Regions from separate parts of the Weizmannia sp. FSL W8-0676 genome, predicted to be linked through region 4. Evidence: predicted binding sites of a transcription regulator. Region 4 holds the regulator's gene; each other region holds the start of a gene.

Region 1 (7,786 bases), 680 kb from region 4:
CTCCCCTTGAACGTACTTTTTTACATTTTAACACAGGAAATGTTCGTGAAAAGGAGCCTTTCCGATTTTTCTTAAAAAGTTCATTTATGTTCCGCTGCCTGCCGTATCCCATTGCAAGCCATCAGTTTTCCGCCGTGGTTTCCTGTTTCAGAAAACGTACGACTTCCGCATAGTTTCCCGTAACGAGCGCCGGGTTTTGCAACGATTCCTCTATTCTTTTTGTATCATCCGTTTCGACGAGAACAAATCCGGGAAACGCCCGCAACTGGATCAGCGGATTGATGCGGCGGATATCTTCATATTGATAATGCAGCTCCAAGGAGACATGATCCATTTCAAGAAACGGCACATGCTCTTCTTCGTACCAATCTTCATCTGTCACAACGATCAAAGTATAATAGCGCCGGTTTTCCGCTGCCCGTGATTTGCCTTTTTCACTGATGATCCGGTCAACGCAAATCAGGCCGCCCATTATGATGAACGCGAATACAGCGTACAGCCATAAATGGGACAACAACAGCAATACCGCTGTAATCAACGAAAGGATACTCAACCTTTTTGCCACCATTTGAAGCAGTAAAAGGACATCACTCATCATTCACGTCTCCCAATTCATGATGTAAAAAATACTTTCCTATATGATATGCCTGCATGGTTTGATCGGTGCTTTTCATTTTCGTTTTTTTACAGATTGGAACATAATAAAAAAGCGAAAGCAACCAGGAAAGGAGCATGACCATGAGCAAATACGATAAACTGTTTGAACCCATTACGTTTAAAAGCGGCGTCAGGGCGGAAAACCGCATCGTGATGGCGCCGATGACCCATTATTCCTCGAATGATGACGGCACGATTTCCGCTGCCGAGCTGCGTTATTATGCAGAACGTGCCAAAGGGCCGGGGATGGTCGTGACGGCATGTGCCAATGTTACGGAAAACGGCAAAGCATTTACCGGGCAACCTGGCGCGCATACAGATGAAATGGTTGAGAGCATGAAAAAACTAGCACAAACGATTCAGCAAAACGGTGCAAAAGCGGTTGTGCAAATCCACCATGGTGGCCGCGAATGCCCGGCTGAACTCGTGCCGGGCGGGGATGTTGTGAGCGCGAGTGAAACAGATTCGTCAGACGGCAGTGTCCATGCGCGCGCGTTGACAGGAGAAGAAACCGCTGAAATTGTGAAAGCATTCGGCGAAGCAACGCGCCGCGTGATCGAAGCCGGTTTTGACGGCGTTGAAATTCACGGTGCAAACGGTTATCTGATTCAGCAATTTTTCTCCCCGTATACGAACCGGCGTGAAGACGAGTGGGGCGGCAGCCTAGAAAAACGGCTTGCATTCCCGCTTGCTGTCGTTGATGCTGTGAAAAAAGCGGTGGCGGAATATGCAGACCGGCCGTTTTTAGTCGGATACCGCTTGTCCCCGGAAGAACCGTACGAACCGGGAATTACGATGGATGACACGTTCGCGCTGTTGGATGCGCTGATGGAAAAAGAGCTCGACTACGTGCATATTTCCCTGCAGCATTTCTGGTCTAAAGCCCGCCGCGGCGGTGAACCCGGCCGTCCGCGCATGGAACAGATCGTGGAACATACTGCAGGCCGCGTGCCTTTGATCGGCGTCGGTTCCCTGCACACAGGAGACGAGGTTTTGAAAGCAATGGAAACCGGCGTGCCACTTATTGCCCTCGGCCGTGAGCTTGTCATGGAACCGCATTGGGTGGAAAAAATCAAAGCCGGACAAAAGGATGCGATTCAAACCGCGTTACAAAAAGACGACCGCGAACGGCTCGTTATTCCGGAACCGCTGTGGAAGATGATCATCTCAACGCCGGGCTGGTTCCCGTTTGCAGAATGACATCTGCATGTTGCACGGCATTGTCAAAGAATGAATGGCTGCGCTTGCGAGGCTCGGTTGATACACGAATTGAAGTTTACGTAATGGCCAAGGAATGAATGGCTTTGCCGCGAAGCTCGGTTGGCGATCGAATTGAGCATACGCAATTGTCAAGAAATGAATGGCTTTGCCGCGGAGCTCGGTTGACGACCGAATTGAGCATACGCAATTGTCAAGAAATGAATGGCTTTGCCGCGGAGCTCGGTTGACGACCGAATTGAAGTATACGTAATGACCAAGGAATGAATGGCTGCACCTGTCCAATCTGGCCTAGAGCTAAAGCCGGAGTATATAGATGCGATGGAATGGGCATCACTATATATAAGTTGGCATGCAATTTTTGGGCTGGAATTACCTACCTTCTCCAGTTATTGATTGGCACGCATTGCTGCGGGTTTTCAGCACGCGGCTTTTGCGCGACTTACGGCGTACCCGGATTGGTTCCCGCAAACACCGTTAACATGCAGGATTCTGCCTGGTGTAAGAACCACTATACTGCGAAAGAAAGTGCAAAAACACTGTTAACATGCAGGGTTCTGCCTACCTGCAGATTTAGAAACCGAACCCTTTTAAAAAAATGGGTTCGGTTTTCTTGACTTTTTTCACTTACAATATTAAACTAAGTTACGAAAAGTAAGTTTTAAAAACAGGAGGAATTCATGATGGCAAAAACAAAATGGGCAGTTGACTATGCACACAGCACCATTGATTTTACAGTAAAACATATGATGATTTCAAAAGTAAAAGGGTCTTTTCAAAATTTTGAAGCCGAACTCGAAGCCGATCCCCAGGATTTAACGGATGCAAACATTTCTTTTATTGTTGATGCCAGCAGCATTAGCACGAAAAATGATGACCGCGATAATCATCTTCGTTCTGCAGATTTCTTAGATGTCGAACAATATCCGAAAATTACATTTGTCTCCAAGTCGGTTACAAAGGCAGGAAACAATGAATATAACGTCACAGGTGATTTGACGATCCATGGCGTGACAAAAGAAGAAACATTTAAAGCCACATTTGAAGGGATTTCGAAAAACCCGATGAGCGGTGCGGAAACCGCCGGCTTTAGTGCAGAAGGGACCGTAAAACGGAGCAACTACGGCCTTACTTGGAATGCAGCCCTTGAAACAGGCGGTGTCCTCGTTGGCGATGAAATCAAATTTACGGTGGAATTAGAAGCAAGCAAAGCGGAATAATTGCGGAAGCGTCAATTTAAATTGGCGCTTTTTTCTTTGGTCAGATCATGCTGCTTAGGCCAAGGATCAGTTGAAGCTACTGAAAAAGCCTAAGAGAAAACAAAAAATGGCGAGACACCACCATTCATAGTGTCCCGCCATTTTTTGCATCCTTGTATAAATAAAAATAAAACATCATTTTTTCAGTGCTCTCAATCACTTTTTTCTATTAAATAAGAACTTTTCTCAATTGCTGTGATGTGCATCACAAATAAGCGGGTGCTGATGGTTTATGATGAAGACAGCAATGAAATGGAGGAGTGAATTCGATGGAACGTTTTACAACAAACCAGACTGTCGGGGAAATTGTAACTTTATTTCCAAAAGCGGCGGATCTGTTTAAAGCAAACCGTATCGATTTTTGTTGCGGCGGCAATGTGTCTGTGAAAGAAGCAGCGGAAAAGCGCAACCTGTCAGCAGATGAACTGGTTGATGCCATTTGTAACCTTTATGGCCAATATGCCGGAAAAGCCGTTGGGCAAAATTGGAATGAAGCGGGCTATACGGAAATTGTCAACCACATTCAGGCCACCCACCATGCGTTTTTGCGCGAGGAGCTGCCAAATTTGAGCCCGTATGTGACAAAAGTGATGCGCGTCCACGGCGGCAACCACCCGCATCTCATCGAAGTGCATGAACTGTTTAACCAATTAAAAGCAGAACTGCTGGCGCATACTGAAAAAGAAGATGCTGAACAATTTCCGGCCATTCGTGCATACGAAAGCCATCCATCTGCCGCTAACCTGAAAGCCGCGACAGCCGGTTTGGCCGATCTTGAAACGGAACATGCCGCTGTCGGGGAAATTTTGCACCAGCTCCGCGAAATTACAAATGACTATACATTGCCGGAAGGGGCATGCCGTACATTCCAGCTCGTGTACCAACGCCTTGAAAATTTTGAAAATGATACATTCCAGCACATTCACCTGGAAAATAATATTCTATTCAAGCGGTTACTCGAAGAAGCCGTTTGACTTTTAAAAGGCTGTCCTCCCAGGCAGCCTTTTAAAAAGGGGCGGTTTGCTTTTTATTTTTCTTTCCTGGCCCCGGGGAAAGACAACTCGTTGCGCGTGCGTTCCTCTTTTGTCGTTTTGAGACCTCCAAAAGAACAGTTTGCTCGGATTCCAGCTCTCTTTTGTCTTTTTGAACCCCCCAAAAGGACAATTTGCCCCGGGTCCGGCTTTCTTTTGTCTTTTTGAAACCTCCAAAAGGACAGTTTGCCCGGATTCCAGCTCTCTTTTGTCTTTTTGAGACCTTCAAAAGGACAATTTGTACGGATCCCAGCTCTCTTTTGTCTTTTTGAGACCTTCAAAAGGACAATTTGCCCCGGGTCCGGCTTTCTTTTGTCTTTTTGAGACCTCCAAAAGGACAATTTGCTCGGATTCCAGCTCTCTTTTGTCTTTTTGAATCCCCCAAAAAGACAATTTGCCCGGATCCCAGCTTTCTTTTGTCTTTTTGAGACCTCCAAAAGGACAATTCACCCCGGGTCCGGCTTTCTTTTGTCTTTTTGAATCCCCCAAAAGGACAATTTGCTCGGATTCCAGCTCTCTTTTGTCTTTCATAACTCCGATGAAAGACATTTTGCTGCGTGGGCAACCCCCTTTTGTCTTTCATCACCTTGATGAAAGACAATTCGCTGCGCGGGCACTTCACTTTTGTCTTTCATAGCTCTGATGAAGAACATTTCACTGCCCGGACGCCCCTCTTTTGTCCTTCATCACCCCAATGAAAGACATTTCGCTGCCTGGACGCCTCTCTTTTGTCCTTCATCACCCCGATGAAAGACATTTCGCTGCCCGAACGCCTCTCTTTTGTCCTTCATCACCCCGATGAAAGACATTTCGCTGACCCGGGCGCTCCTCTTTTGTCCTTCATCACCTCGATGAAAGACATTTCGCTGCACGGGCACTTTACTTTTGTCCTTCATCACCCCGATGAAAGACATTTCGCTCCCACGACGCCCCCTTGTCTTTCTTTGCTTTAATTCTTACCGGCGGGAAAATCTTTATACCCTGAGCAGTTCCTCCGTCAGTTTTTCCTGGTGAATGAGGTATGTGCCTTTTTCCTGCGGGAGGATGAGGTTTTTTTCTTTAAGCTGGCGGATCGTGCGGCTGACCGTTTCACGGGTGACGCCGATCATGTTGGCGAGGTCGGAGTTGTTGAGCGGGGTTTTCACGAGGACAAACCCGTCTTTTTCCTGAACGCCATGTGTGCGGGTGAGGCGCAGAAAAAGTTTGACTACTTGCTCGTAAGCGTTGTTTAAAATCTGGGCTTCGAGCCGGTCCTGCAAGTCAAGGATTTCATCACTCATCACACCGTATAAAGTCATGGTCAGCTGCGGATTGTTGAGCAACACGTTTTCAAAATCAGTAATCCGGATCGCAACGAGATTCGTGTCTACAACCGCCATCGCATTCGCCGGGTAGCTTATTTTACGGAAAAAACCAACATGCGGGAACATGTCGCCATCGCGAAGCAGTGTGACAACTTGCTCTTTGCCGTTCGCATCGGTGCGGTAAATTTTCACTTCCCCGCTTTCAATAAAATAAACGGCTTCCTGCGGGTCCCCCTGGAAAAAAATATGCGCATCCTTTTCTGCATGCTTTTTAACAGATATATCGGCGATCACAGCCAGATCCGCGTCCCCGAGTCCTTTAAAAAGCGGCATTTTACGCAGGTTTTCCAAAGCGCTCACTTCCCTTCTTCAATAAAGTGCAATTATCCCTCAATTACTCGGTATTCTCCAAATTTCATAGATATCATTACGTAGCTGCAGGCGGCCTGCTGGACAAATCCCTCAACACACCCTATTGTACACAAAAATAAGCACACCGCCCAAAGTCAAAGTCAATGTTAAAAAAATAAGAGTGTCCCCCCTCGGAACGCCTCTTATCCTTCCTTCAATAAAGTGCAACTATCTCTCAATTACCCCGCGTATTCTCCAAAGCCAATGTTAAAAAAGAAGAGGGTCCCAATCGGAGCGCCTCTTATTAAGAAGGAATCGATTCTGTAGGATGGGCAACCGTTTCCGGTGCTTCCTTTTTGTCAAATTCTTTCTCTGTTTTGGAGATGACGACCGTCGCGACGGCATTTCCAATAATGTTTGTGAGCGCGCGCGATTCGGACATGAATCGGTCCACGCCGATCAACAGTGCGATCCCCGCAACCGGGATAACCGGGAACGCAGACAAAGTCGCAGCAAGGGTAATGAAACCGGAACCGGTCACGCCCGCCGCCCCTTTTGATGTCAGCATTAAAATCAGCAGCAGCATGATTTGGTGCCCGATCGTCAGGTGCACATTGTACGCCTGCGCAATGAAAATGGAAGCCATTGACAAGTAGATGGCGGTGCCGTCCAGGTTAAACGAGTAGCCGGTTGGAACGACAAGGCCGACAACGGATTTTGAACAGCCGAATTTTTCGAGTTTTCTCATCAGGGAAGGCATCGCCGATTCCGATGAAGAAGTCCCGAGCACGAGTAAAAGTTCTTCCTTTATATAAGCGATGAATTTGAAAATATTAAACCCAAACGCTTTCGCAATCCCGCCGAGGACAAGCACGATAAAAATGATCATCGTCAGATAGACGGATCCCATTAATTCGCCGAGATTGATCAGCGAGCTTGCGCCAAACTGACCGACTGTATAGGCCATTGCCCCGAATGCAGCGATCGGCGACACTTTCATGACAATGCCGACAATTTTAAAGAAGATTTCCGTTATGTCTTCAAAAAAGCGGATAACCGGTTTTGCCCTCTCCCCGAGGGATGCAGCAGCGACCCCGAACAGTACCGCAAAGAATAATATTGGCAAAAGGTCTCCCTTGACAAAAGCCCCGGCGATGCTTTCCGGAATAATACCGGAAATAAAACCAATAAAACCGTGTTCGTTGTCTTTTGCCTGCGTGACGAATTGTGAAACCTGGCTTGTTTTCGCATGGCTTGTATCAATGCCGTGGCCAGGCTGGATCAAATTAACGATAACCAGACCGATGGCGAGCGCAACCGTGCTGACGACTTCAAAATAGATAAGCGCCTTGCCGCCGATCCGGCCGACTTTTTTCAAATCCCCCATGCCGCCGATCCCGATAATGACCGTAAAGAAGATAATCGGCGGGACGAGCATTTTGATGAGTTTAATAAACCATTGCGCGAGAATATTCAGTTCTGCGCCGAATTTAGGTGAAACAAGCCCTACAATAATCCCCAGAATGATGCCAATCACGACTTGTACTGTAAGATTCCGAAAGTTGATCCTCATTTGCCATCCCCTCTGTTTGCGCTTACATTTTAGTGTTACGAATTATATTTCTATTATAGTACAGGTTTCTCCCGTTTTCACTATTTTTATATTAAAAAAATTTTGCTTTTAAAAAAGCATGGTCTAAACAAAACGCAAAAAGCAGCGGAACAGTGCCCGCTGCTTTTTTCCAGCTGTCTTTGAAAGAATGCTGGGAACGTATACTCCCAATATGAATAGTCGCCACCAGGGTCTGTGCCTTTTTCCGGGACAAGTTTATACTTCCGGTACCGCTTCTCGCAATGCTTCTTCCAATTCTTCCCTGTACGCCTGTTCTGTCTCCGCATCCCAGGAAAATTCGGCGGCCAACCATGTCATGACCGGCTCTTTCCATTTGCGGACCCAGTTGATATC
Region 2 (7,786 bases), 1.4 Mb from region 4:
TCCTCGATGCCTATGCCGCACAGGGCGGAAAAGTGAAACTGATTGACCACCATAAAAGCGCGCTTCACTTAAATGAGCATGAATGGGCTTCTGTCCAGGTGGAGGAAGACGGCAAACAGACAAGCGCTACTTCTTTGTTTTACCGGTATCTGCAAGCGGAAGGAAAAATCAGCCCGACCGGCGCCATTGACGCGTTTGTCGAACTTGTCCGGCAAATGGATACATGGGAATGGGAACGCAACGGGAATATGCAGGCCAAAAAATTAAATGATCTTTTTTACCTGTATCCGATCGAAGAGTTTGAAGAGATTTTGCTACATAAACTTAGCGGCAGTGAAACTTTTTCATTTGATGATCTGGAAGAAAAGATCCTCGATCTGGAAGAGAAAAAAATCGAAAGGTATATCAATGGAAAGAAGCGGGAAGTCTACCAGGCCGTGATTGACGGTTATTATGCAGGTGTTATCCATGCCGAGTCGCACCATTCCGAATTGGGGAATGCCATTGCAAAAGAATACCCGCATCTCGATTATATCGCCATTTGCATGGTCGGAAAGAAACGGATCAGTTTCAGGACGATTCATGACCATATTGACGTATCGGAAATTGCCAAAAAATACGACGGGGGCGGGCATAAAAAAGCATCGGGGGCTGTGCTGACGGAAGAGGCGTTCCGGCAGTTTGTCATCGAAACGTTTAAAACGGAACCGCTTAAACGCGATTTTGCCCATAATCAGTCCAATATCAAAGGGCAGGAAGCGGGATGTTTATACCAAAACCGCAGTGGGGAACCTATCTTTATTTATAAAGACGCCCAAAAAGGCTGGGAGATCGAAGCAAGAGGCTTAAAGCAGTCTCCTTCTTTTTCCGCCTTTGAAGAAGCGGAAAAATTTGTAAAGCGCCAGTTCCAGGCGTGGCTTGCCCACGATGATGCGTATTTGGAATATATGGACAAAAAGAAAAAAAGAAGCGAAAGCGGTTTGTAAAGCTGCCCGGGTGATGCCGGGCTTTTTTTTTCGTGCTGGGAGAGCCGGTTGCATGCAAATTTGCACGCAGGATGAAGCGCGTCCTGCACTTAGCAAGTTTGCCGGGGAAGAAAGGGGCTTAAAAAAGGCACATCCGCGTTTGGATGCGCCTTTTTCCTTAATATACAAGTGAGAACAACCCGTTGATATGGGCCAGGTAACGGATATTGCTTGCTTCCTTCATGACGGAAGCCGGGAAGCCTTTTAATTGCGTTTGGTTTTCCCCGATAAACGCAATGGCATCTTTTCTGCCGAGGCTTGCAAGCGTACCGGAGTTGACCGGCTGGAATGTTTGCATTTTCCCGCCTTTTAAATAAGCATAAAGATTATAGCCGATCAATTCGCCCATTTGCCATGACATTTGTGCTGTTGGCGGATAAGGGCGTGCGCCTTCTGATGGAAAGACAACCGCGCTGTCGCCTGCAACAAACACATCCGGGTGGGAAGTGGATTGCAAATAGGCGTTTACCGTTGCACGCCCGCGGTTTACTTCAATCCCGGAATTTGCAACGACACGGTTTCCTTGCACGCCGCCCGTCCAGATAAGCGTCTTCGTTTCGATTTTCTGGCCGTCTTTTAATTCCACCACATTGTCCTGGAATTTCGTAACAGGGATGCCTGTGAAAAATTGCACGCCGCGCGCTTCCAAGCTCTTCGTTGCCCGTTCAATCAGATTTGGCGCGAAGTTCGGCAAAATGGAAGGCGCCGCTTCGACACAAATAAGCGAGATTTCGGAAGGGTCGATCGCAAATTTTTTCGACCACCCCGGAACCTTGTCCGCCAGCTCGCCAACCAGTTCAATCCCGGTCAGGCCGCCGCCGCCGACAACAAATGTGGCATCCGCTTTGTTTTTCGTTTTGGCATACTGCTCAAGGCAGGACTCGATATGGGCATGAATGCGTTTCGCATCGTCCACTGATTTTAACAGAAAGCTGTTTTCTTCAAGGCCCGGAATGCCGAAGAAAGCTGTTTCGCTGCCGAGTGCGACAACGAGCACATCGTAATTCAGCTTAAAGCCGCTTCCGAGCGATACTTCTTTCGAATCAGGCGAGATTTTTGTGACTTCATCCACCTGAACGTCGACATCTTTACCTTTAAACAGTTTTCTGAGCGGAAGCGATACCCGTTTTTCAGAAACGCCGCCCGCCGCCAGACGGTGCAGTTCCGTAATAATTTGATGGTCCGGCACACGGTTTACGACTGTGATTGCTGCATCGTCTTTTGACAAATATTCACGCGCTGATAACGCAGATAACAGGCCGCCGTAACCGGCCCCTAAAATGACAATTTTTTTACTCATATGGATCCCCCGTTTTCATTAGTTCTCATTCACCTTACTGCTGTTTGCTGCGTTCTTCCGCGACTGCAAGATAAGACTGCAGAAAACGGAACAGCTTCTGGGCTTGTGGATCTTTCAGCAATCTTAACAGGCCGAACAATCCGATCGTGTCTGTGGACGTCTCGGCACGGTCCTTTGCTTCAATCGCGGTTTGGGCAAGCCCCTTTGCTTTCTCGGCAACGGGATCCAGAAAACCTTGAAATCCGCCTTTAAAATCATTGATCAGCACTTTATCTGTCATTATGGATTGCGCAAAATCATAGGTTTTGTTTAAAATTGTGACCAGTTCGGCCATTTTCGGCAGGCTTTCAACCAACACCGTCAAAGATTGCTGGATTTCCGGATCCAATAATTGATCCAGCAAATCTTTCTGTGCGACTGCCGTTTCCGGGGTTACTTCTGGTTTTTCTTCAGGATTGCCTTTTTGAGCTGAAGTTTCTGCCATCTCCTATTTCTCCTTTTCTGATGGAATTCCCACACATATGTAGATACAAAAAATATACAGGTTCCCTGATTCCCCCCCTCCTGTTTGTGAATTTCCTCCCATAATTACGCATACTAAGATTCACAAAGAAAGGTGATGAAACCTCATATATGATTAGTATATCAAATTTTCACTGTATAGGAAGTAATTTTCTTTCCAATTTCGGGGAAAATCCGCATGCAAGCTTATTTTTTGTCCCGGCTTCTCGGGTTATGCATAGCAAAATATTTTGCTTGCATTTCTTCCGGTGCTGTTGTAAGATAATTAAAAATACTGAACGTGAACGAAGGAATAGTAGGCGGATTACCCCTGCGCAAGAGAGCGGCGCCCACAGGCTGAAAGGTGCTGCAGCAGGCGGCCTGCCAAACCTGCCTTCCGGGTCCCGGAAAACCGGGCGCAAAGCTTTGCGTTATCAAAAAAGAGCGGGGCGCAAGTGTGTCGCCCAAAAAAGGTGGTACCGCGAAAAGCAAGGCCTTTTCGTCCTTTTTACAGGGACGGGAAGGCCTTTTTGTTTACCCTTTTAGAAGGAGAGAAATGCCATGGAGAAAAACAGAGTCGTAGTAAAAATCGGAAGCAGTTCTTTAACAAATGACGCGGGGGAAATTGATGAACAGAAGTTTGCCGACCATATCGGCGCCCTTGCGGCATTGCGCAGAGCCGGGCATGAGGTGGTCGTCGTTTCATCCGGCGCTGTCGCGTGCGGGTTCCGGCTGCTCGGTTACCCGGCGCGGCCCGTCACGTTAAAAGGGAAGCAGGCTGCTGCTGCCATCGGCCAGAGTGTGCTCATCCAGCGGTACAGGGAAGCGCTTGGTGGTTACGGCTTAATACCGGCGCAAATTTTGTTAACCCGGAAAGACTTTTCCACAAAAGACCGGTACCATAACGCTTATTCAACGATAACAGAGCTTTTGCGCCGCGGCGTCATCCCGGTTATCAATGAAAATGATTCCGTATCGGTCTCAGAACTCACTTTCGGCGACAATGACATGCTGTCTGCGCTCGTCAGCGGGCTTGTCCACGCTGGGTACCTCATTATTTTAACGGATGTAAACGGGCTGTACAGTACAAATCCAAAATACGACCGTTGTGCACGGCGCATTGATTTTATCGATAACATCACGCCCGAGATGATGAAAATGGCTGGAGGCGCCGGTTCGAAAGCGGGAACCGGCGGCATGCTGTCAAAGTTGAAAGCCGCAAATACAGCGGTATCCCTCGGCGTCCGGGTGTTTATCGGTACGGGAAAAGGGCGCGGTAAACTCGTCAAGATACTCGAAGGAAAAGGGGACGGCACGTATATCGGAGCCGCCCGCCCGGCTGTAAAGAGCCGGAAACAATGGATCGCGCTGTTTTCGGAAAGTGCCGGAAAAATATACATTGACCGCGGCGCGGAACAGGCTTTGCTGCAAAAAGGGAGCAGCCTGCTTCCGGCAGGCATTCAAAAAATTTCCGGAACATTCCAAAAAGGCGATGTCGTGGACGTCTACGGCGCAAAAGGGCTGCTTGGAAAAGGGGAAGTGCTTTACGGTGCGGATGAGTTGTTGCACGTGCTCATGAAGCCTGGCGGGCGGGCAGCAGAAGAAGTCATCCACCGCGATCACTGGGTGCCTTTAAACAGAAAGGGGCTGGGTTAAATGTCTGAAGCCGCAGAAAAAGGAAAAAAAGCGAAGAATATCAGCATGGCGCTTGCCAAAAAGACAACGGAAGAAAAAAACAAAGCGCTTTTGGCGGTTGCCCGTGTTTTGCTTGAGGACCGGGAAACGATCATTTCCGAAAACAAAAAAGACCTCAGGAGCGGGAGCCGGGCGGGCCTTCCGGAAAATATACTTGACAGGATGATGCTTAACGAGAAGCGGATCCATGATATGTCAGAAGCGGTCCGGCTGCTTGTGAAGTTAAAAGATCCGGTCGGGGAAACAGTCGAAGAAATCAAGAAAGAAAACGGGTTGCTGATCCTCAAAAAGAAAGTGCCGGTCGGTGTCATCGGCATGATTTACGAAGCGCGCCCGAATGTTACGGCCGATGCTGCCACGCTTGCGATCAAAACGGGCAATGCAGTCATTTTAAGGGGCAGCTCGTCTTCCATCTGCTCAAATCAGGCGCTCGTCTCTTCCATTCACCGCGCATTGGCGGAGACAGGCTTTCCTGAAGATGCCGTTCAGCTCATCGAAGATACAGGCAGGGAGGCGGCAACAGAAATGTTCCACCTGCGCGATTATCTCGATGTGCTGATCCCGAGAGGAGGGAAAAAGCTGATTGATACCGTTGTCCGCGAAGCTTCCGTGCCGGTGATTGAAACCGGGGCAGGCAATTGCCATTTATATATAGACGAAACAGCACAGCCGGAAATGGCCGTCCGGATTGCAGTCAATGCAAAAACGCAGCGCCCATCCGTCTGCAATGCCATCGAAACGCTTTTAATCCATGCGCAGTGGCTCGCCCGACACGGCGAAAAGCTGCTTAGCGCACTGGCGGAAAAAGGGGTGGAGATTTACGGGGATGAGCCGGTGCAGAAAATTTTTCCGGCTGCAAAAAAGGTGGCGGAAGAGGATTGGTATTGCGAATACCTCGCGCTTAAAATCAGCATCAAAACGGTCGAAGATACAGATGAAGCGATCCGGCACATCAACCATTACGGCACAAAACATTCAGAGGCGATTGTAACAGAAGACGGGGCCCGGGCGGAACATTTCATGTCCATGGTGGATGCCGCCTGTGTGTACCATAATGCGTCCACCCGTTTTACAGACGGTTTTGAGTTTGGATACGGGGCGGAAATCGGCATCAGCACCCAGAAACTGCATGCCCGCGGTCCGATGGGGCTGGATGCCTTAACCTCCACAAAATATTGGATATACGGGAGCGGGCAAATCAGGGAATGAATACAAAACGGCGCGGCCATCTGGCCGCGCCGTTTTGTTCAAATGCTCCGGGCAATCGTTTGGTTAAAAAAACATTCCACATAACCCTGCCGCAATGCCGACCACAACACAGGAGGCGGCAACAAACAGAAGGATTTGTTTTGAAAACGACCGGCCAACCATGATTAAGGAAGGAAGGCTGACGGCCGGAAGCGTCACAAGCAGTGCGCTGGCCGGGCCTGTCCCGAGCCCGAAAGCCATCATCGTCTGGACAATCGGAATTTCAGCCGCTGTCGGGATGACAAACAGCATGCCGGCAAATGCAAGCAGGATCACCGCCGTGATGCTGTTTCCGGCATGCTGGCCGAATGCCGGAAACAGCCAGAAACGGGCCGCGCTTAACACAACAACCGAGAGCAAATAAGCCGGAACAAGATACAGGATCATATTTCCGGCGGCCTTTCCCCATCTCAGGAAAAAGGACCCGTTGTTTTCTCCGGCATCCGGCCCGAACTGGCGGATGTCCACCGGTTGTTCATTTTTCACGAGCCGGCCCGCCAGCCAGCTGACCCCGAACGTCATGATAAGCCCCGCCACGATGCGGAGAAGGGTAAATTTCCATGACAAGACAAAAGCCATGAAAATCAGCGTTGCCGGATTCAACATCGGGTTGCCAATCCAAAAGGCGAGTGCCGCAGGTGTGGACGCTTGTTTTTTGCGCAGCCCGACTGCAATCGGCGCAGCACAGCATGTGCACATCATGCCGGGAATGGCGCTCGCACCGGCAATAACCGTACTTCCAAATGACGTTTTGCCGAGCACTTTAAGTAGCCACGCAGAAGGCAGGAGCACCTGCACGAGCGAACCGAGCAAAATGCCGAGCACGGCCGCTTTCCAAACAGCCTGAAAATACGCGGTCACATATTGGAAAGTGCCATCCCATGAAAATGATGCCGATTTGCCCGGATCCCCGAGAATCGATGTACCGATGGAGTGCGTATGGGCGGCAAGCAAAGATTTCTCATAGTACGGCCACCATTTTACATAAAAAAGACCTAATCCGGCAATAACGAGAAACAAAACGGCAAGCCAGGCCGCCTTTTTCCCGGATTGCTGTTCAGGTTTTGCTGTATGATTTACAACAGCCACAGCAACAATATCTCCATTTCTATGACAGTAAAATTTATACCAATTGTTAATGATAACATAATAAGGTGAAAAAATAAATGGCGAGTGATGCCAATGGCTGTCTCTTTTTTGGCATGGGGCTGCTGCGCTTTTTTATGCTCTCCCGTGAAAAATTTCACAAAAACTTCTGCCGAAAAAAACCCCCGGTTAAAACCGGGGGCGGGTTCAATCATTTTTTGCCCGGGTTAAAATGTCGATCAGCTTGTCTTTGTTCGGGTAATCAGAAGCTTCAAATAGCCCGATCGTCTTTCGCACATCGTAGGAAACGCGGACATTGGAAACCTGGTAATCGTGATCGCCAATTTCCACCATCGCATAAGAGGCTTTGGCGATCCCGTCAAACGGCAGGCCGACACTGCCGAGATTGACAAACGTTTTGCCATCAAACGTGCGGATAAACGGCAGGTGGATGTGCGCATATAAATAAATATCCGCGTCTTCCTGCATTAACTTCTCATTCAACTTGCTGTTTTCGCTATCCGGTGGCACATTTTCAAACAAACTGTACGGGGTGGCGTGAAATCCGTGAATTTTAATGCCGCCGTATTCGTATTTTACCTCTTCGGGAAGCTGGTGCAGCGACTCCACTGCATTTTGTTCCATCCGGGAAACCGTCCAGTCCCGCTCCCGGTTCATCATTTCATAAGCCTTTTCCGGCACTTCGTTCATGCTGACGCCCCTGTACACCCATTCATCGGCATTCCCTTTAATCACTTTCGTTTTTAAAGCCATCACCATCTCATATGCCCGTTGCGGTTCAGGACCGCGAAAGCAAAGATCACCAAGGACAAAAATTTTATCGGCCCGCTTTTGTTCAATATCTTCCAGCACGGCTTCAAGCGCATGCGCATTGCCGTGGATATCGGATATAAATGCCAGTTTCAATGCG
Region 3 (7,786 bases), 890 kb from region 4:
CGGATACCAGTAGTGGAGCCCTGCGAAACATGCATAGGCGACTGCCGGAATCAATGTATAGTGGAAGTGGGCAATCAGGAAATATGAATTGTGATATTGATAGTCTGCTGCTGCCATGGAAAGCATAACACCCGTAACCCCGCCGATCAAAAATGTCGGGATAAAGGCAAGCGACCAAAGCATAGGCGTTGTTGTTCTAATTTTCCCTTTATGCAATGTAAAGATTTCGTTAAATAATTTGACACCCGTTGGTATCGCGATAATCATCGTTGAGATCGAGAAGAACGAGTTTACGACTGCTGTGTTCCCCATTGTAAAGAAGTGGTGAACCCATGTGAAATAACTGAAGAATGCGATACCAGCCATCGCAACGACCATGGAGGCATATCCAAACAATCGTTTACCCGAGAATGTAGCGATAATTTCCGAGAAAATCCCAAGAGATGGCAGCAACACAATGTACACTTCCGGGTGGCCCCAGATCCAGAACAAGTTTGCCCATAACATCGGGCTGCCGCCTGAACCCATGGTAAAGAAGTGTGCGCCGAAAGTACGGTCAAACGTTACTTCTGCCAAAGCCACTGTCAAAACAGGGAAAGCAAAAAGCACGATGATAAAAGTAATCAAAGTAGACCATACGAACATCGGCATTTTCATTAATGTCATGCCCGGCGCCCTCATTTTCAGAATCGTGACAATGAAGTTCACGGCTGTTGCCAGTGTCCCGATCCCGGAAAGCTGCAGGCCCATTGCATAATAGTTGTTTCCGACACCTTTTGTAAATTCCGGGCCTGCAAGCGGGAAGTAGTTCGTCCAGCCGGCAGTAGGGGAACCCCCGATAATAAATGAAATATTAAAGAGGCACATCCCTGCAACCATTGCCCAGAAGCTGAATGCGTTCAAAAGCGGGAAGGCAACATCGCGCGCCCCGATTTGGAGCGGAACAGCAACGTTAATCAGGCCGAACAAAAACGGCATCGCCATAAATAAGATCATGACAACCCCGTGGGTCGTAAAGATCCCGTCATAATGGTTGGCATCAAGCAGATGCTGGTTCGGCAGTGCAAGCTGTGTTCTCATCATTAAAGCATCGACACCGCCGCGGAATAACATTAATACCGCAACAATAATGTACATAATCCCGATTTTTTTATGGTCAACGGTTGTCAGCCATTCTTTCCATAACCATTTCCATTTCTTGAAATAGGTTAGAGAAAAGATCACAGCGGCCGCGCCAAGTGCCATGCCAACTTCGGCGGCATATATGGCCGGTTCACCGGTGACGAAAAAATCACTAAGTTTCACACTGTTTTCCTCCTATTCCAATGATTATTTTCCGCCCATATCCATACCGGACATATCGTGGTGGTGATGGTGATTTTGTTTCTCACCTTTTTTCGATTCTTCATAATAGCTTTTTTGTTCATCCGGTTTATCCCATTTTAAATGGGTCCCTGTATAGGTATGCCTTCCTACGAGGCCTTCTTTTTTAATCAGGTTTTCATAATCCGATTTTTTCATTTGAGGCGCTCTGCTTTTGACTTCCTTCACCCATGCATTGAAATCTTCCGGCGTTTGGGCTAACACATCAAAGTCCATCTTTGCAAAGCCTTCCCCGTTGAAGTTTGCGTTTCTTCCTGTATATTCGCCAGGGTGGTCTGCAGCCAGAATCAGCCTCATCGTCATGTTCGGCATCGTATATTTCTGTCCGCCAAGTTCAGGGATCCAGAAAGATGCCATCGTACCGGATGATGTCAATTCGAAATTGATTGGCCGCCCAGCCGGGATGTTTACATAGTTAACGGTTTCAATGCCCTGTTCCGGATAACTGAAAATCCATTTCCATTCCGATGACGTGACATAAATCGTTAAAGGTTTTTCGCTTTGCATAGATTTTGGCGTTTCTTCAACCGAATAGTTTGCTTTAACGGTTGGAATGGCAATGGCGATAATAATCAGCACCGGGATGGCGGTCCACACCGTTTCCAGCACTTTATGGCCGTGAATTTGCGGCGGTTTATAATCAGCCGGCAGACGCGACGCCCTGTATTTGATCACCATATAAAGATACAACCCAAGGACAACGACGAATACAAAGGCCATCAAGATGGATGAGTAAACAATCAAATGATATTGTTCCCGCGCCATTGGACCTTGTGGGTCGAGCACTGCAATTTTGGTGTCACATCCGCCGAGCAAAAAGAGCGATGTGAGGGACAAAAGCAGCACCAGTTTCCAAGGTAGTTTCCTCAACACATTTTTTCTCTCCTTCCGGTTTGGTAAAATAGTGTACAAATAAAAGCAAATGAAAAAAAGGTGGTACTTTTATTTTTTCACCTTTATTATGGTGCTAACCTATTTTACAATAAAAAAATATAGATGTATTGTCTTTTACCCTTATTCCGCCGTGTTTCATAAAAATTTCATAAAAAGTTCATATATTTTTCATAGATTTGTCAAATACTGGCATTATCCAGAAATAATTTACAACTTTGTGAAGGAATACGGTATTTAATATTTTGGAAAAGATTTCAAAACCATTCTGGGAGGAAAAGTGTTTTTAACGTATAATGTTAAGGGAAACAGAAAGGGGTTTTACGGATGATAAAAGCTGTGATTTTTGATTTCGACGGGCTGATTATGGATACGGAATCGGAACACTATGAAGCGCTTTGTGAAATTTTTCGCGGCTACAATTGCGAGATGCCGCTTGAACTATGGGGAAAGGGGGTAGGCACGCATTCGGGTTTTAAGCCGTTTAAATATCTTGAAGAGCAGATCAAAAAGCCGCTTGATACAGAAAAACTGGACCACGAGCTGGAGGAAATGTTTTTAAAACGGCTCGAAAAAGGCGCGGCCCGCGAAGGCGTGGAAGATTATTTAAAGTCGGCCAAGAACCTCGGGCTTAAAGTCGGACTGGCTTCAAGCTCTGACAGGAAATGGCTGCACCGCTATTTGCGCCAGCTTGGCCTTCTCGCTTATTTTGACTGCATCAAATCTTCCGATGACGTTGAAAAAGTCAAACCGGACCCAGCTTTGTATTTGAAAGCGGCCGTCTGTCTCGGCGTGGAACCGGAACAATGCCTCGTCTTCGAAGATTCGCCAAACGGGTCGCTTGCGGCAAAACGCGCCGGTATGGCATGCGTAGTCGTCCCGAACCGGGTAACAAAAGACCTCAAGTTCGGCGAGATTGACCACCGCCTCGGGTCAATGGCAGAAACGCCGCTTGAAGAAGTAATCCGGTTTATTGAAAGCCGTTGACAGAACAACCCGCTTCCGGCATGCCGGAAGCGGGTTGTTTGTTTCCACTATTCCTTAGTCACCAGACAGATTTTCTTCCAGCATTTGCGTGACTTTTTCTTTTTCAGCATCTGACACCGCCAAATAATAGATCCCGTCAAAGTTGGCATCGGTGCCTTTTACTTCATACTCGGTAATGTTTTTGGCGGCATTCCGGTAATTTTTCTCAATCGTAAGCAAGTCATTAAACGTCATATTTGTTTTGACATTGTCGCCAAGCGTATCAAGGATACTGCTGTATTTTGCCACAGAAGAAATGCTGGTTGCTTTCCGGATCAGCGCCTCGATCACTTTCCGCTGCCGTTTATTGCGGCCAAAATCGCCTTCCGGATCAAGATGGCGCATTCTGACATAGCCGAGCGCCTGGGCTCCGTTCAGATGAATTTCCCCTTTTTTGTAATGGTACCCTTTTTTATAGTACCCTTCGTCATGCCAGTCAATTGTGTTGTTGACGGTAATGCCGCCAACCGCATTGACCAGTTTTTTCAGGGCCTGCATGTTGATTTTCACATAGTAATCCATTTGGATACCGGTAAAGTCCTCAACGGTCTGCAGTGCCATACTGGTTCCGCCATATGCATACGCAGCATTGATTTTGTCATATGTGCCGCGTCCGGCGATCAGCGTCCTTGTATCCCGCGGGATGCTGACCAGCTGTGTCGTGCCTTTTTTCGGATTAATGGTCATCACAATGATGGCATCGGAACGGCCGCTGTCATTTGCACGTTCATCCACACCAAGCAGCAAAACGGAAATCGGCTGCCCGTTCTGGCTTGAGATGCTTTCATTTGAAGTGCCTGCCAGCGACTCATGCATTTTATTAGCCGCGGCTTTTGCCGAGTGATAAACATAATAGGCGTAGCCGCCACAGGCGATGACCAGGATCCCAATTAGGCTTAAAAAGGACATCAGGATTTTTTTCTTCATCGGTGGCCCTCTCTTTTTTCGTCATATAATTGGTTATTATAGCATGATTCGCTACGCTTGAATATCCTTTTTTGTCGATTCCCATCATATCCCGTCAGTATCGGGCTGACGGTGCGGCCTGTTTTTCAATCATCGCATTTTGCAACGAAAACATTAAGAAAAATTTAAGTTTGCCCCATCATAATGAAGCCAGAAAGTAGAACAGATGGTTCCCGTAAAAATTGGAAAACAGGAAAGGAGAACATAAAGATGAAGAAGTGGATCATTGTAGTGATTTTGATTGTTGTGGTCATCGGGGGAGGGTCGCTTTTCTATGTAAAGAGCAGGGAAAACAGTGCAGACGCAAGCACAAAGACGGTCCAGACGGCCACAGTGGAGAAAGGCGCTTTCCGGCGGCCAGCAGCAGGTGAAAAAGAGCGGCAAATGAGCAGCCGCTCTTTTAGCTGTTTTACATTTACCGGTCCCGGCTTATTACCCACTCATCCTTGGGCCCGTCCAGCTCCATTTTTTGCAATTCCAGCCTCATTTTTTCTGTTTCCAGCAGGAAGTTTTCGTTTTTTAACTTTTCGAGCTCCAGTTCTTTCTCCAAAACTTGTACTCTTATTTTTTCACGCGACTTAAAAAAATTCGTTACAATTGCGACAATCGGCACAGAAAAAATTAAAATGACTGAAATCAATCCGATAAAGTCATCCATTGGCCCACCCCCGGCATATTCTTAAACCCATTATACAATAAGTGCTGCATTCTTTTTACCATTTCCGTCAAAAAAGGGGGCTCCCGCCAGCCTTTTCGGGGCAGCCCTTCAGAAAAACATCCGGAAAATGAGAAAAACCGCCGGGAAAAAATGATTTTCCCAACGGTTTTTTTGTTTTAAAAAGAGCTTTTGGGATTGCTATCAGCCTGTATTCCGGAGCCCTGCGGCGATGCCGTTGATCGTAAGCAGGACCTCCATCAGCAGGTGCCGGGCTTTTTCATCTTTGTTTTCGCGTTCACGCAGTTGCGAAATAAGATAGACCTGGAACAGGTTCAGCGGGTCGACATACGGGTTGCGGAGGCGCACTGATTCTTTAATGTTCGGCGTGTAATCCAGCAACTCTTTTTGGTCCGCAATCTTTAAAACCATTTCCTTCGTCAGTTCATATTCCGCTTTGATCAGGCCGAAAATCCGGCCGGCAACTTCAGGATCTTTCACCAGCCTTGTATATTCTTCAGCCGTGGAAAGCTCCGCCTTGATCAATGCCATTTGCAGGTTATTGATCGTTGCATGGAAGAACGGCCATGATGCATACATTTCCCGAAGCAACTTGAAATTGCCGGTTTCTTCCACATATTTGCTCAGGCCTGTCCCGGCTGCGTACCAGGCGGGAAGGAGCTGGCGGCTTTGCGTCCAGGAAAATACCCACGGAATGGCGCGCAAGTCTTCGAAACGGGCGCTCCCTTTCCGGCTCATCGGGCGGGAGCCGATGTTGAGTTCACCGATCTCATTTAAAGGCGTTGCCTGTTTGAAATAAGACAGGAAGTCAGGGTCGCGGAAGACGAGTTCCTGATATTTTTCAAGCGCATATTCGGAAATTTTATCCATTGCCCTGACAGCTTCTTCGTTTGGCGTTTTGCCATTTTTCTCGTTCTGTTTTTGTTCTGTGATGGCACACATCATCGTGGATGTCGCCTGCTCAAGGCTCCGGTAGGCAATGTCGCGCAGCAAATAGCGCGATGACAGCACTTCACCCTGCTCGGTGATTTTCACGCCGTCGCCAAGTGTAACCGGCGGCTGGGACAAAAGGCTTGAATAAAGCGGGCCGCCGCCGCGTCCGAGTGAACCGCCGCGCCCGTGGAAAAACTTCAGCTTAATGCCGTATTTGGCACCCATTTCGTGGATCTCTTTCTGTGCTTTGTACAGCTGCCAGTTCGCCGTCATCGTGCCGCCGTCTTTGCTGCCGTCGGAATAGCCGAGCATGACTTCCTGCAGATTGCCGCGCACCTTTAAATGGTTGCGGTAAATGGGCATTTGGAAAAGGGTTTCGAGCATTTTCGCGCCGTTCCGCAAGTCTTCGATCGTTTCAAGAAGCGGGGCGATATGGATCTCACTTAAAATTTCGCCGTTCGGGTAGACGCGGTACAGGCCGGCTTCTTTCGCGAGCACGAGCACTTCCAGCACGTCGCTGACCGAATGTGCCATGCTGATCAAATACACCTGGATGGACCGTTCGCCGAATGTTTGGTGGGCGCGTTTGATCATCCGGAATGTGTTGATGACTTCCTGCGTTTCCGGCGTAAACGTATCATAGATTGAAATCATCGGCCGCGGGTCGTTTAAAGCCTTCAGGAGCACCGCGACTTTTTCATTTTCGGGCAGATTTTTATAGTCTTTCGCGATATTGACGTTATAAAGCACCTCGGCAAGTGCCGATTCATGTTCGCCGCTATGGTTGCGGATATCGAGTGATGCTAGGTGGAACCCGAACAATTCGACCTGGCGGATAACTTTGCGGAGCAATTTAATCGGATGCCCGGCCGGATGGTGCTGGTTCACGCTGTCCCGGATCATATACAGATCGGCAAGGAGCTCCTCTGCGGACTGGTAGCCGCCATTGCTTTTTCCCACACATTCCAGTTTATGGATCATAATCGCCAGCTTTCTGCGGTAAATTTCATCTTTTGTCGGCCATAATTTTGCAGCCGGCATTGTATTTTCTTCGCTTTCCACAGACGCAAGCAGGGCATGGCTGGCGCTTACTTTTTTGGCAGAATGGCTGAGCAGCTCCCGGAGTGTGGTAAGCGACTTTTTATATTTTTCCAATACGAGTTCACGCTGCATCTCGAGCGTTTTCCAGGTGATGTCCGCGGTCACGTTCGGGTTCCCGTCCCGGTCGCCGCCGATCCACGATCCGAAATGAAGATAAGAAGGGACTTTAAAACGCTGTCCGTACGATTCGTACAGATAGTCTTCTAGGTCTTCGTGTATGCGCGGCAGCACGTCGAACAGGACATTGTCGAAATAATAAAGCCCGTTTTTCACCTCGTCTAGAACGGACGGTTTCTTCTCGCGGATTTCGGAACTTTGCCATAAAATGGTAATCTCATTCAAAATCGTTTCTTCAATAACTTTTTTCTCATAACGGGTGCTTGCAAATTCGAGCGTTTTTAAAAGGTCTGCAATGCGTTTATGGATTTGCAGAATGGTCCGCCTCGTTGCTTCTGTCGGGTGTGCCGTTATAATCAGCTCAAGCGATAAACTGTTCAGCAGTTCTGCAACCACTTCAGCCGGCACTTTTTCTTTCCGCAGCGTTTCGATGCCATCTTCAAGTGAACGCGGTTGGACCTGGTCTGTATCTTCCGACTGGTACTCCCGCCGGCGCTTAATTCTGAAATTTTGCTCGGTAATATTAAATAATTGCAGATAGGTAGAGAAAGCGCGGATGACTTCCTGCCGTTCTGGCGGATTCAGATCTGTAATTTCTTTTTTTAATTGAAGGTAGAAAGCCTCATCGCCGGTTTCCCTCGCTTTTTGTGCCAGGGAGCGAATATTTTGGATTGTTTTAAGCAATGCTTCGCC
Region 4 (7,786 bases):
GGGAAGGCGGCATCCGGAAAGGCTATTACACGGATAATTATGAAGACGCAATTGTGATGTGGGTGAATTTATAAATGGAAAAAGATTTGTTGGTATTAGGCATAGAAACGAGCTGCGATGAAACGGCTGCAGCTGTCATTAAAAACGGGACGGAAATTGTTTCCAATGTGGTCGCTTCCCAGATTGAAAGCCACAAACGGTTCGGCGGGGTGGTGCCGGAGCTTGCATCCCGCCACCATGTCGAGCAGATTACCATTGTCATTGAGGAAGCGATGCAGCAGGCAGGCGCGGCTTTTAAAGACCTGGATGCGATTGCCGTGACAGAAGGGCCCGGGCTTGTGGGTGCGCTGCTTGTTGGCGTCAATGCTGCAAAGGCGCTCAGTTTTGCGCATCAGATTCCACTTGTCGGCGTCCACCATATTGCCGGCCATATTTATGCGAACCGGATCGGGCATGAGATGAAATTTCCGCTGCTTGCGCTCGTCGTTTCGGGCGGGCACACGGAGCTTGTGCTGATGAAGGGCCATGCCGAGTTTGAAGTAATCGGCGAAACGAGAGATGACGCGGCAGGGGAAGCTTATGACAAAGTGGCGCGGACGTTGAACCTTCCTTATCCGGGCGGTCCGCAGATTGACCGGCTTGCCCATGAAGGAAAGCCGGATGTTGATTTGCCGCGATCCTGGCTGGAAGGGACTTATGATTTCAGTTTCAGCGGGCTTAAATCAGCCGTCATTAATACCCTCCATAATGCCGCGCAGCGCGGGGAAAGCATTCGGCCTGAAGATATGGCTGCAAGCTTCCAGCAAAGTGTGATTGATGTATTGGTCGGTAAAACTGTGGAGGCGGCAAAAACGTTCGGCGTCAAAGAAGTGCTGGTCGCCGGCGGTGTTGCCGCGAACAAAGGATTGCGCGCTGCCCTTTCAGAAGCATTCCGGGATCTTCCTGAAGTGGACTTGCGCATCCCGCCGGTCCAGTTATGCACAGACAATGCGGCGATGATTGCCGCATGCGGGACGGTGCTTTTTGAAAAGGGAAAAAGAAGCGCCCTTGATTTAAATGCTTATCCCGGGCTGGACATTGAAAACTTTTAAAAAGGGTTGTGAAAAACCGGTGTATGGGAATCGCCCATACACCGGTTTTTTTGGAGATATGCAGGGGAATTGTGCACAATCTGTGGAAAAGTTGTTGATAAATGATTGGACTTGTGCAAAACTTTTAAATTTTTTTCCGGACAGGTTGTGGGTATTGTGGATAAATCTGTTGATAATTGTGGATTTTGTGGAAAAACGTTTTAAAAAGCAAGAAATCAATATACCGCCTGTGTATAAATCTGTGCATGGCACGCGATGCCAAAAATAAAAACCTGTGCAGAACATTTCCGCACAGGTCCAACATTACTCCGCCAGTTCGGCCCACTCTTCCATCAGCGCGTCCAGCTCCGTTTTCCGCTGCTCCAGTTCTTCTGTCAGCTCGCGGATTTTAATATGGTCCTGGAAGATTTCCGGGTCGGCCATTTTTTCTTCCCTGTCATGAATTTCTGTTTCCAACGTTTCAATTCTAGTTTCAATTTCTTCAATCCTCCGCTTTTTTTGCCGCTCGCGTTTTTTTGCTTCTTTATCCTGCCGATAGTTGTTTTTCGCCGGCTGTTCCGCTTTTACCTTTTCTTGTTTCGCGTTTTCCAGGCGCGCAATTTCCAGCATTTCTTCTTTTTTTTGCACATAATAATCATAGTCACCGAGAAATTCACGGGTGCCTTCCGGCGAGAGCTCCACCACTTTTGTGGCGATCCGGTTAATGAAATAGCGGTCGTGGGAAATGAACAGAATGGTTCCCGGGTAATCAATTAGCGCATTTTCCAGCACTTCTTTACTGTCCAAATCAAGATGGTTTGTCGGTTCATCTAAAATCAGAAAGTTCGCCTTTTCCAGCATCAATTTGGCGAGGGCAAGCCGGGCTTTTTCGCCGCCGCTTAAGGATGAGACGGTTTTTAAAACGTCATCGCCGGAAAAAAGAAAATTCCCGAGTGCCGTGCGGATTTCTTTTTCTGTTTTCAGCGGGTATGCATCCCATAATTCCCGGAGGACCGTTTTATTGGAAGATAGGTCGGCCAGTTCTTGATCGTAATAGCCGGTCATAACGCCTGAGCCGTATTCGATCGTGCCGGATATCAGCGGGATTCTCCGTATAATCGACTTCAAAAGCGTTGATTTGCCGATGCCGTTCGGGCCGACAAGGGCAACGCTGTCTTGTTTTTTAACTGAAAGATGGATGTTTTTGGCAACCGGCTCCCCACCGTAGCCGATGGCAGCATCCCGGACATGAAGGACTTCGTTCCCGCTTTGTTTGGCAATTTCAAACGAAAACCGGGCGGATTTTTCATCGCCAAGCGGCTTGTCCATCAATTCCATTTTTTCCAGCTGTTTCCGCCGGCTTTGTGCCCGCTTTGTCGTGGTGGCCCGGGCAATGTTTTTCTGGATGAATGCTTGCAATTTCGCAACTTCTTCCTGCTGCTTTTCATATTGCTTGACTTCCCGTTCGTACTGGGCGGCCTTTTGTTCCAGGTACCGGCTGTAGTTGCCGTGGTATTTTTTGATGGAATGCCTTGAGATTTCATAGACCTGGTTGACGACTTTATCCAGAAAATAACGGTCGTGGGACACGATCAGAATGGCGCCTTCATAGCCTTGTAAATACTGCTCCAGCCAGGTGAGCGTTTCGATATCGAGATGGTTTGTCGGTTCATCCAAAATTAAGATATCCGGCTTTGTGAGCAGCAACTTCGCCAATGCAAGGCGTGTTTTTTGCCCGCCGCTTAACGTCCGGATCGGGGTGCTGTAGTCGTACTGGTCAAAACGGAAGCCATGCAGAACGGACCGGATATCCGCTTCGATCTGATATCCGCCTCCATCTTTAAAGCGTGTCTGCAAAGTATCATAAGCGTGCAGCACTTTTTCATACTCCGCCCGGCGGTTATAAATCGCGGGGTCGGCCATTTTTTGTTCATATTCGCGGAGCTGTTTTTCCATATCCAGCAAATCTTTAAAAACCGACATCATTTCGTCCCAAATGGACAAATCTGATTCGAGCCCGGCATTTTGGGCAAGATAACCGATTTCGACACCATTCGGCACAATGATGGAACCTTCGTCATAAGAAAGCTGGCCGGCAATGATTTTCAGCAGGGTCGATTTTCCGGCCCCGTTTCTCCCGACCAAAGCGATCCGGTCTTTTGTTTGGATTTCTAATTTTATATCCGATAAAATAAGTTCAGCGCCATAATATTTTGTGACTTGTTGAACTTGCAGCAACATCATCGTTATGTTCACCTCTATATCATTGTAAGTGTACAGGAAGGCGAACTGCAACTCAACCGGCGTGATCGAAATTTGTCAAAAAACTTTTCACATAAATCCGTAAAAACCCATGAAAAAAATGCTCATTTGTGATATATTTAACATAGTTGGAGAGAGAAAAAGACGCATGCAGACATTTTTTAAAACATATTTTTTCTTTGTTCAGATAGGAGTAATATTATAATGAGGAATGGCAGCGCTGCCATTCCGGAATGGACGCACGATTGGAACCAGCAGCACGAAAAATTTAAGCTTTCAACTTGGGGGATTTCACATGAAGGATGAATCAGTAAAAATACCGCAAGCCACCGCAAAACGGCTTCCATTATATTACCGGTACCTGAGAAATTTATATACACTCGGCAAGCAAAGGGTATCATCGGCGGAACTGAGTGAAGCGGTGAAAGTCGACTCCGCCACGATACGCAGGGATTTTTCCTACTTCGGGGCACTTGGGAAAAAAGGTTATGGTTATAATGTAAAATATTTATTGTCTTTCTTCGGCAAGACGCTGAACCAGGATGAGATCACAAATGTAGCGCTGATTGGCGTGGGGAACCTCGGTACAGCCCTTTTGAATTACAATTTTTCGAAGAATAACAGCGCGCGGATTGTTATGGCATTTGACAATGACCCCGGGAAGGTGGGGAGCCATGTTGGCAATGTGCCTGTTTACAGCATGGACGAATTAAGAGAACGGCTTTGCGCGGAAGATGTAACGGTCGTGATTCTAACGGTCCCCGCTTCCAGTGCGCAGGCGGTGACAGACGAGCTTGCCAGTACGAATGTAAAAGGCGTTTTAAACTTTACGCCTGCCCGGCTGAACGTGCCGCCGGATATCCGTGTCCATCATATTGACCTGGCCGTGGAACTGCAGGCACTGATCTACTTTTTAAAACATTATTCAAATGATGAAGAAAATTTGAAAGAAACAAAAGAGCCGGTTGCGAAGCCATAGCCAAAAAGCTTTTTTTCCGTTATCATAATGGGTACAGGGGGTGGCCCGTTTGAAAACGGAATGCAGGCGCAAATGGAAATGGCCGGGTTTGGCTCTGGCGTGCAAAGGGAAAAGGGCGGATTCCACGCCGGCACTTAAAGGAGAACGGCGATGAATGCGAAAAAAATGCCGGTTACCGGACATATCCAGGAATTGAGAAAGCGGTTAATCACCGTTCTCATTTTCTTTCTGTTCGCCCTGGTTGTTGGCTTTTTTACCGCAAAGCCTGTTATACGTTATTTGCAGCACGCCGAAAATGCCGGCATGTTCATGATGAATGCCTTCAGGGTAACCGATCCCATTAAGGTTTTTATGGAAGTTTCGGTTGTGATCGCATGCCTGTTGACCCTGCCGGTGATTTTGTACCAGCTTTGGGCGTTTATAAGCCCGGGGCTGTATGAGAAAGAAAAGAAACTGACATTAAGTTACATTCCTGTTTCCATCCTGCTTTTTATAGCCGGCGTTTCTTTTTCCTATTTCGTGCTTTGTCCGCTGATGGTGAATTTTATGATGGGCTTGTCAAATGAAATGGGCATTCGTGCGGTGATCGGGATCAGGGAATATATTCAGTTTCTGCTGGAAATCACGCTTCCGTTTGGCTTTGTGTTCCAAATGCCGGTCGTGGTCCTGTTTCTGACCCAGCTTGGCATCATTACGCCGAGGCTGTTGAAAAAGGCAAGAAAATATGCGTATCTTGCTCTGATTGCAGCAGCCGGCATCATTACCCCGCCGGACGTGTTTTCGCAGCTGATTACCTTTGTCCCACTCGTTTTGCTGTATGAAGCGAGCACGCTGATTTCGAAAATGGCGTACCGCAATGCCCAAAAAGCGGCAAAAGAAATGCCAATGGATGAACAGACGATTCCTTCTGAATAAGAAAGCCGTTTTCCGGACGGAACCGGAAAAACGGCTTTTATTTTTTCACTGAGTTTTTCAGCTTGAAATGGAGAAAGATCAGCCTGATTCCGGAACCCAGATCCAATGTTGCAATCAACAGCAGTAAATAAGAAAAAAAGCCCCAGCCGCCCACTTGTACCTGCTGAATGGCAAAATAAGTGAACAAGGCCCCGAGCAGGCAGTTTACAATTCCTGAAAAAAGTGGTCTCATCATAGAAGTCCTCCAATTGAGCTGTAAATTTCATGTACGGATGTCTGCAGAACGGACGGGTGCAAAAGCAGCCTCACGACCACAATTGTGTTCATGGAAACATGCGCAAACATGGAAACGGTGATCCGGTTTGTTTTCTCATATAAATAAGCGAGCGTCAGCCCTAAAAGGGAATATAAAAACAAGTGGCTCGGTTCGGTATGCGCGAGCCCAAAAATAACCGAGCTGACAATACCGGACAAAAGAAAAGAAAAGCGCCTGCGCAGCGTGCCGAAAATGATTTTCCGAAAGACGATTTCCTCGAGAATCGGCCCGGCGATCGAGCTGATGAGGATGACAAGCGGAAATCTTTCAATCAGCGCCATGATTTGCTGCGTATTGTTGGAGGCAGCTGGGGCACCGAACAATGATTCAATGATAGCGGCTGCAGTCTGGGCAAAGAAACAAAGAAAGACGCCGCTTATTGCCCATATGGCGGATGGCGCGGCCGGAAGCGGTTCGGCCCGGTCTGTTTCTTTTTTTGCGGCTTTTCTTAAAAAGTACAGGACGATGATCAGCCCGATGATAAAGCTGATGACGGTCCAAAGCGGGGGCGTCAATGTCCGCATGCTGTCTGCCGGTTCGTGGAAAACGTTCACCCCGGCATAGTAGAGCAACGGATACCCGATGGCGCCGGACAGCAGCATAAGGATGTACGTCACGAGAATATACACATACTCTTTTTTCACGCGCTCTTTTCCTTTCTTGCCAGTTCAAAGTTTAAAGGATCGCAAATTCGTCCAATATGTTCATTGTACTATTGAACCGGGCGGGGTTCAAATGCCGTGCGCCGGGCCAGCCTTTTCAGTTGCATATCCGGATGGTGATCAAGCATACTTATAAAGGGGCAAGCGGCTGAAACGGAGGCGCGCAACCGCCATCCTTTGACAGGGCTCTTTAAAGAGTGCAGGACCCGAAAAAAATAAAAAAAGTTGGATGAGAAGACTTGCAAAAAAGCAAGGAATTATTTATTATAATAAATGTGTTAGCACTCAACTTATGTGAGTGCTAATATTGGCCAAAATTTTACATAATACGAATTAAGGAGGTTGTTTCACGTGTTAAAACCACTGGGTGATCGCGTTGTCATTGAATTAGTTGAATCGGAAGAAAAAACAGCAAGCGGTATTGTCCTGCCTGACACGGCAAAAGAAAAGCCGCAGGAAGGCAAAGTAGTGGCTGTCGGTTCCGGGCGTACCCTTGATAACGGTGAACGTGTTGCCATCGATGTAGCAGCAGGCGACCGCATCATCTTCTCGAAATATGCCGGCACTGAAGTGAAATATGACGGAAAAGAATACTTAATTCTTCGTGAAAGCGATATTCTGGCGGTTGTGGAATAAGCCTGGCTTGTTGAAACATAGAAATAACGATATGACATGAGGAGGTTTTATAAATGGCAAAAGAAATTAAATTCGGCGAAGAAGCCCGCCGCGGTATGCTTCGTGGTGTGGATAAACTGGCAGATGCTGTAAAAGTGACATTGGGCCCGAAAGGACGCAACGTCGTTCTGGAAAAGAAATTCGGTTCTCCGCTGATTACAAATGACGGTGTCACGATCGCAAAAGAAATTGAACTCGAAGACGCGTTTGAAAACATGGGCGCCAAACTTGTCTCCGAAGTGGCCAGCAAAACGAACGATGTAGCTGGTGACGGTACAACCACTGCGACCGTTCTGGCCCAGGCAATGATCCGTGAAGGCCTGAAAAACGTAACAGCAGGCGCAAACCCGGTTGGCATCCGCAAAGGGATTGAAAAAGCGGTTGCGGCTGCTGTCGAAGAATTAAAAGCCATTTCGAAACCAATCGAAGGCAAAGCTTCCATCGCCCAAGTTGCTGCAATTTCCTCTGCTGACGAAGAAGTTGGCGAATTGATCGCTGAAGCAATGGAACGCGTGGGCAACGACGGCGTCATTACCATTGAAGAATCAAAAGGCTTCTCAACGGAATTGGACGTTGTGGAAGGGATGCAGTTTGACCGTGGCTATGCATCGCCTTACATGGTAACAGATTCCGACAAAATGGAAGCTGTTCTGGATAACCCTTATATCTTAATTACAGACAAGAAGATTTCCAATATCCAGGAAATCCTCCCTGTTCTCGAACAAGTTGTCCAACAAGGCAAACCACTGTTGCTGATTGCGGAAGATGTTGAAGGGGAAGCTCTTGCAACACTCGTTGTCAACAAACTGCGTGGCACATTCAATGCAGTTGCGGTGAAAGCGCCTGGCTTCGGTGACCGCCGCAAAGCGATGCTCGAAGATATTGCAACCCTGACAGGCGGCGAAGT

Evidence for each region. Region 4 encodes Rex, which represses fermentation and respiration genes when NADH is low (regulators of the CRP and FNR family bind a similar motif). Its sites were predicted from a motif close to TTGTGAAATATTTCACAA; they were not measured.
Region 1: a site for Rex is predicted at 3,328-3,345, ahead of ric (iron-sulfur cluster repair di-iron protein). Genes of this name have one in related genera too.
Region 2: a site for Rex is predicted at 2,894-2,911, ahead of NST20_RS07690 (DUF1641 domain-containing protein). Genes of this name have one in related genera too.
Region 3: a site for Rex is predicted at 2,520-2,537, ahead of qoxA (cytochrome aa3 quinol oxidase subunit II). Genes of this name have one in related genera too.

The regions. Positions count from the first base shown of each region.
Region 1 covers NZ_CP151954.1:381,152-388,937, reverse strand. The annotation lists gene NST20_RS01925 (hypothetical protein) at 122-595, opposite strand; gene NST20_RS01920 (NADH-dependent flavin oxidoreductase) at 739-1,857, shown strand; gene NST20_RS01915 (YceI family protein) at 2,559-3,095, shown strand; gene ric (iron-sulfur cluster repair di-iron protein) at 3,404-4,108, shown strand; gene NST20_RS01905 (hypothetical protein) at 4,391-4,654, opposite strand; gene NST20_RS01900 (Crp/Fnr family transcriptional regulator) at 5,140-5,820, opposite strand; gene dctA (C4-dicarboxylate transporter DctA) at 6,125-7,393, opposite strand; gene NST20_RS01890 (glycerol-3-phosphate dehydrogenase/oxidase) at 7,649-7,786, opposite strand, start outside.
Region 2 covers NZ_CP151954.1:1,581,635-1,589,420, reverse strand. The annotation lists gene NST20_RS07700 (DHHA1 domain-containing protein) at 1-986, shown strand, start outside; gene NST20_RS07695 (NAD(P)/FAD-dependent oxidoreductase) at 1,144-2,325, opposite strand; gene NST20_RS07690 (DUF1641 domain-containing protein) at 2,360-2,809, opposite strand; gene proB (glutamate 5-kinase) at 3,388-4,482, shown strand; gene NST20_RS07680 (glutamate-5-semialdehyde dehydrogenase) at 4,483-5,730, shown strand; gene NST20_RS07675 (permease) at 5,794-6,858, opposite strand; gene NST20_RS07670 (hypothetical protein) at 6,846-7,070, opposite strand; gene NST20_RS07665 (YfcE family phosphodiesterase) at 7,063-7,782, opposite strand.
Region 3 covers NZ_CP151954.1:592,927-600,712, forward strand. The annotation lists gene qoxB (cytochrome aa3 quinol oxidase subunit I) at 1-1,305, opposite strand, end outside; gene qoxA (cytochrome aa3 quinol oxidase subunit II) at 1,330-2,256, opposite strand; gene NST20_RS02845 (HAD family hydrolase) at 2,602-3,261, shown strand; gene NST20_RS02850 (LCP family protein) at 3,316-4,227, opposite strand; gene NST20_RS02855 (hypothetical protein) at 4,682-4,924, opposite strand; gene ppc (phosphoenolpyruvate carboxylase) at 5,126-7,786, opposite strand, start outside.
Region 4 covers NZ_CP151954.1:3,023,875-3,031,660, reverse strand. The annotation lists gene rimI (ribosomal protein S18-alanine N-acetyltransferase) at 1-74, shown strand, start outside; gene tsaD (tRNA (adenosine(37)-N6)-threonylcarbamoyltransferase complex transferase subunit TsaD) at 75-1,091, shown strand; gene NST20_RS14860 (ABC-F family ATP-binding cassette domain-containing protein) at 1,395-3,314, opposite strand; gene NST20_RS14855 (redox-sensing transcriptional repressor Rex) at 3,628-4,311, shown strand; gene tatC (twin-arginine translocase subunit TatC) at 4,462-5,226, shown strand; gene NST20_RS14845 (YdiK family protein) at 5,264-5,461, opposite strand; gene NST20_RS14840 (CPBP family intramembrane glutamic endopeptidase) at 5,458-6,186, opposite strand; gene groES (co-chaperone GroES) at 6,556-6,840, shown strand; gene groL (chaperonin GroEL) at 6,894-7,786, shown strand, end outside.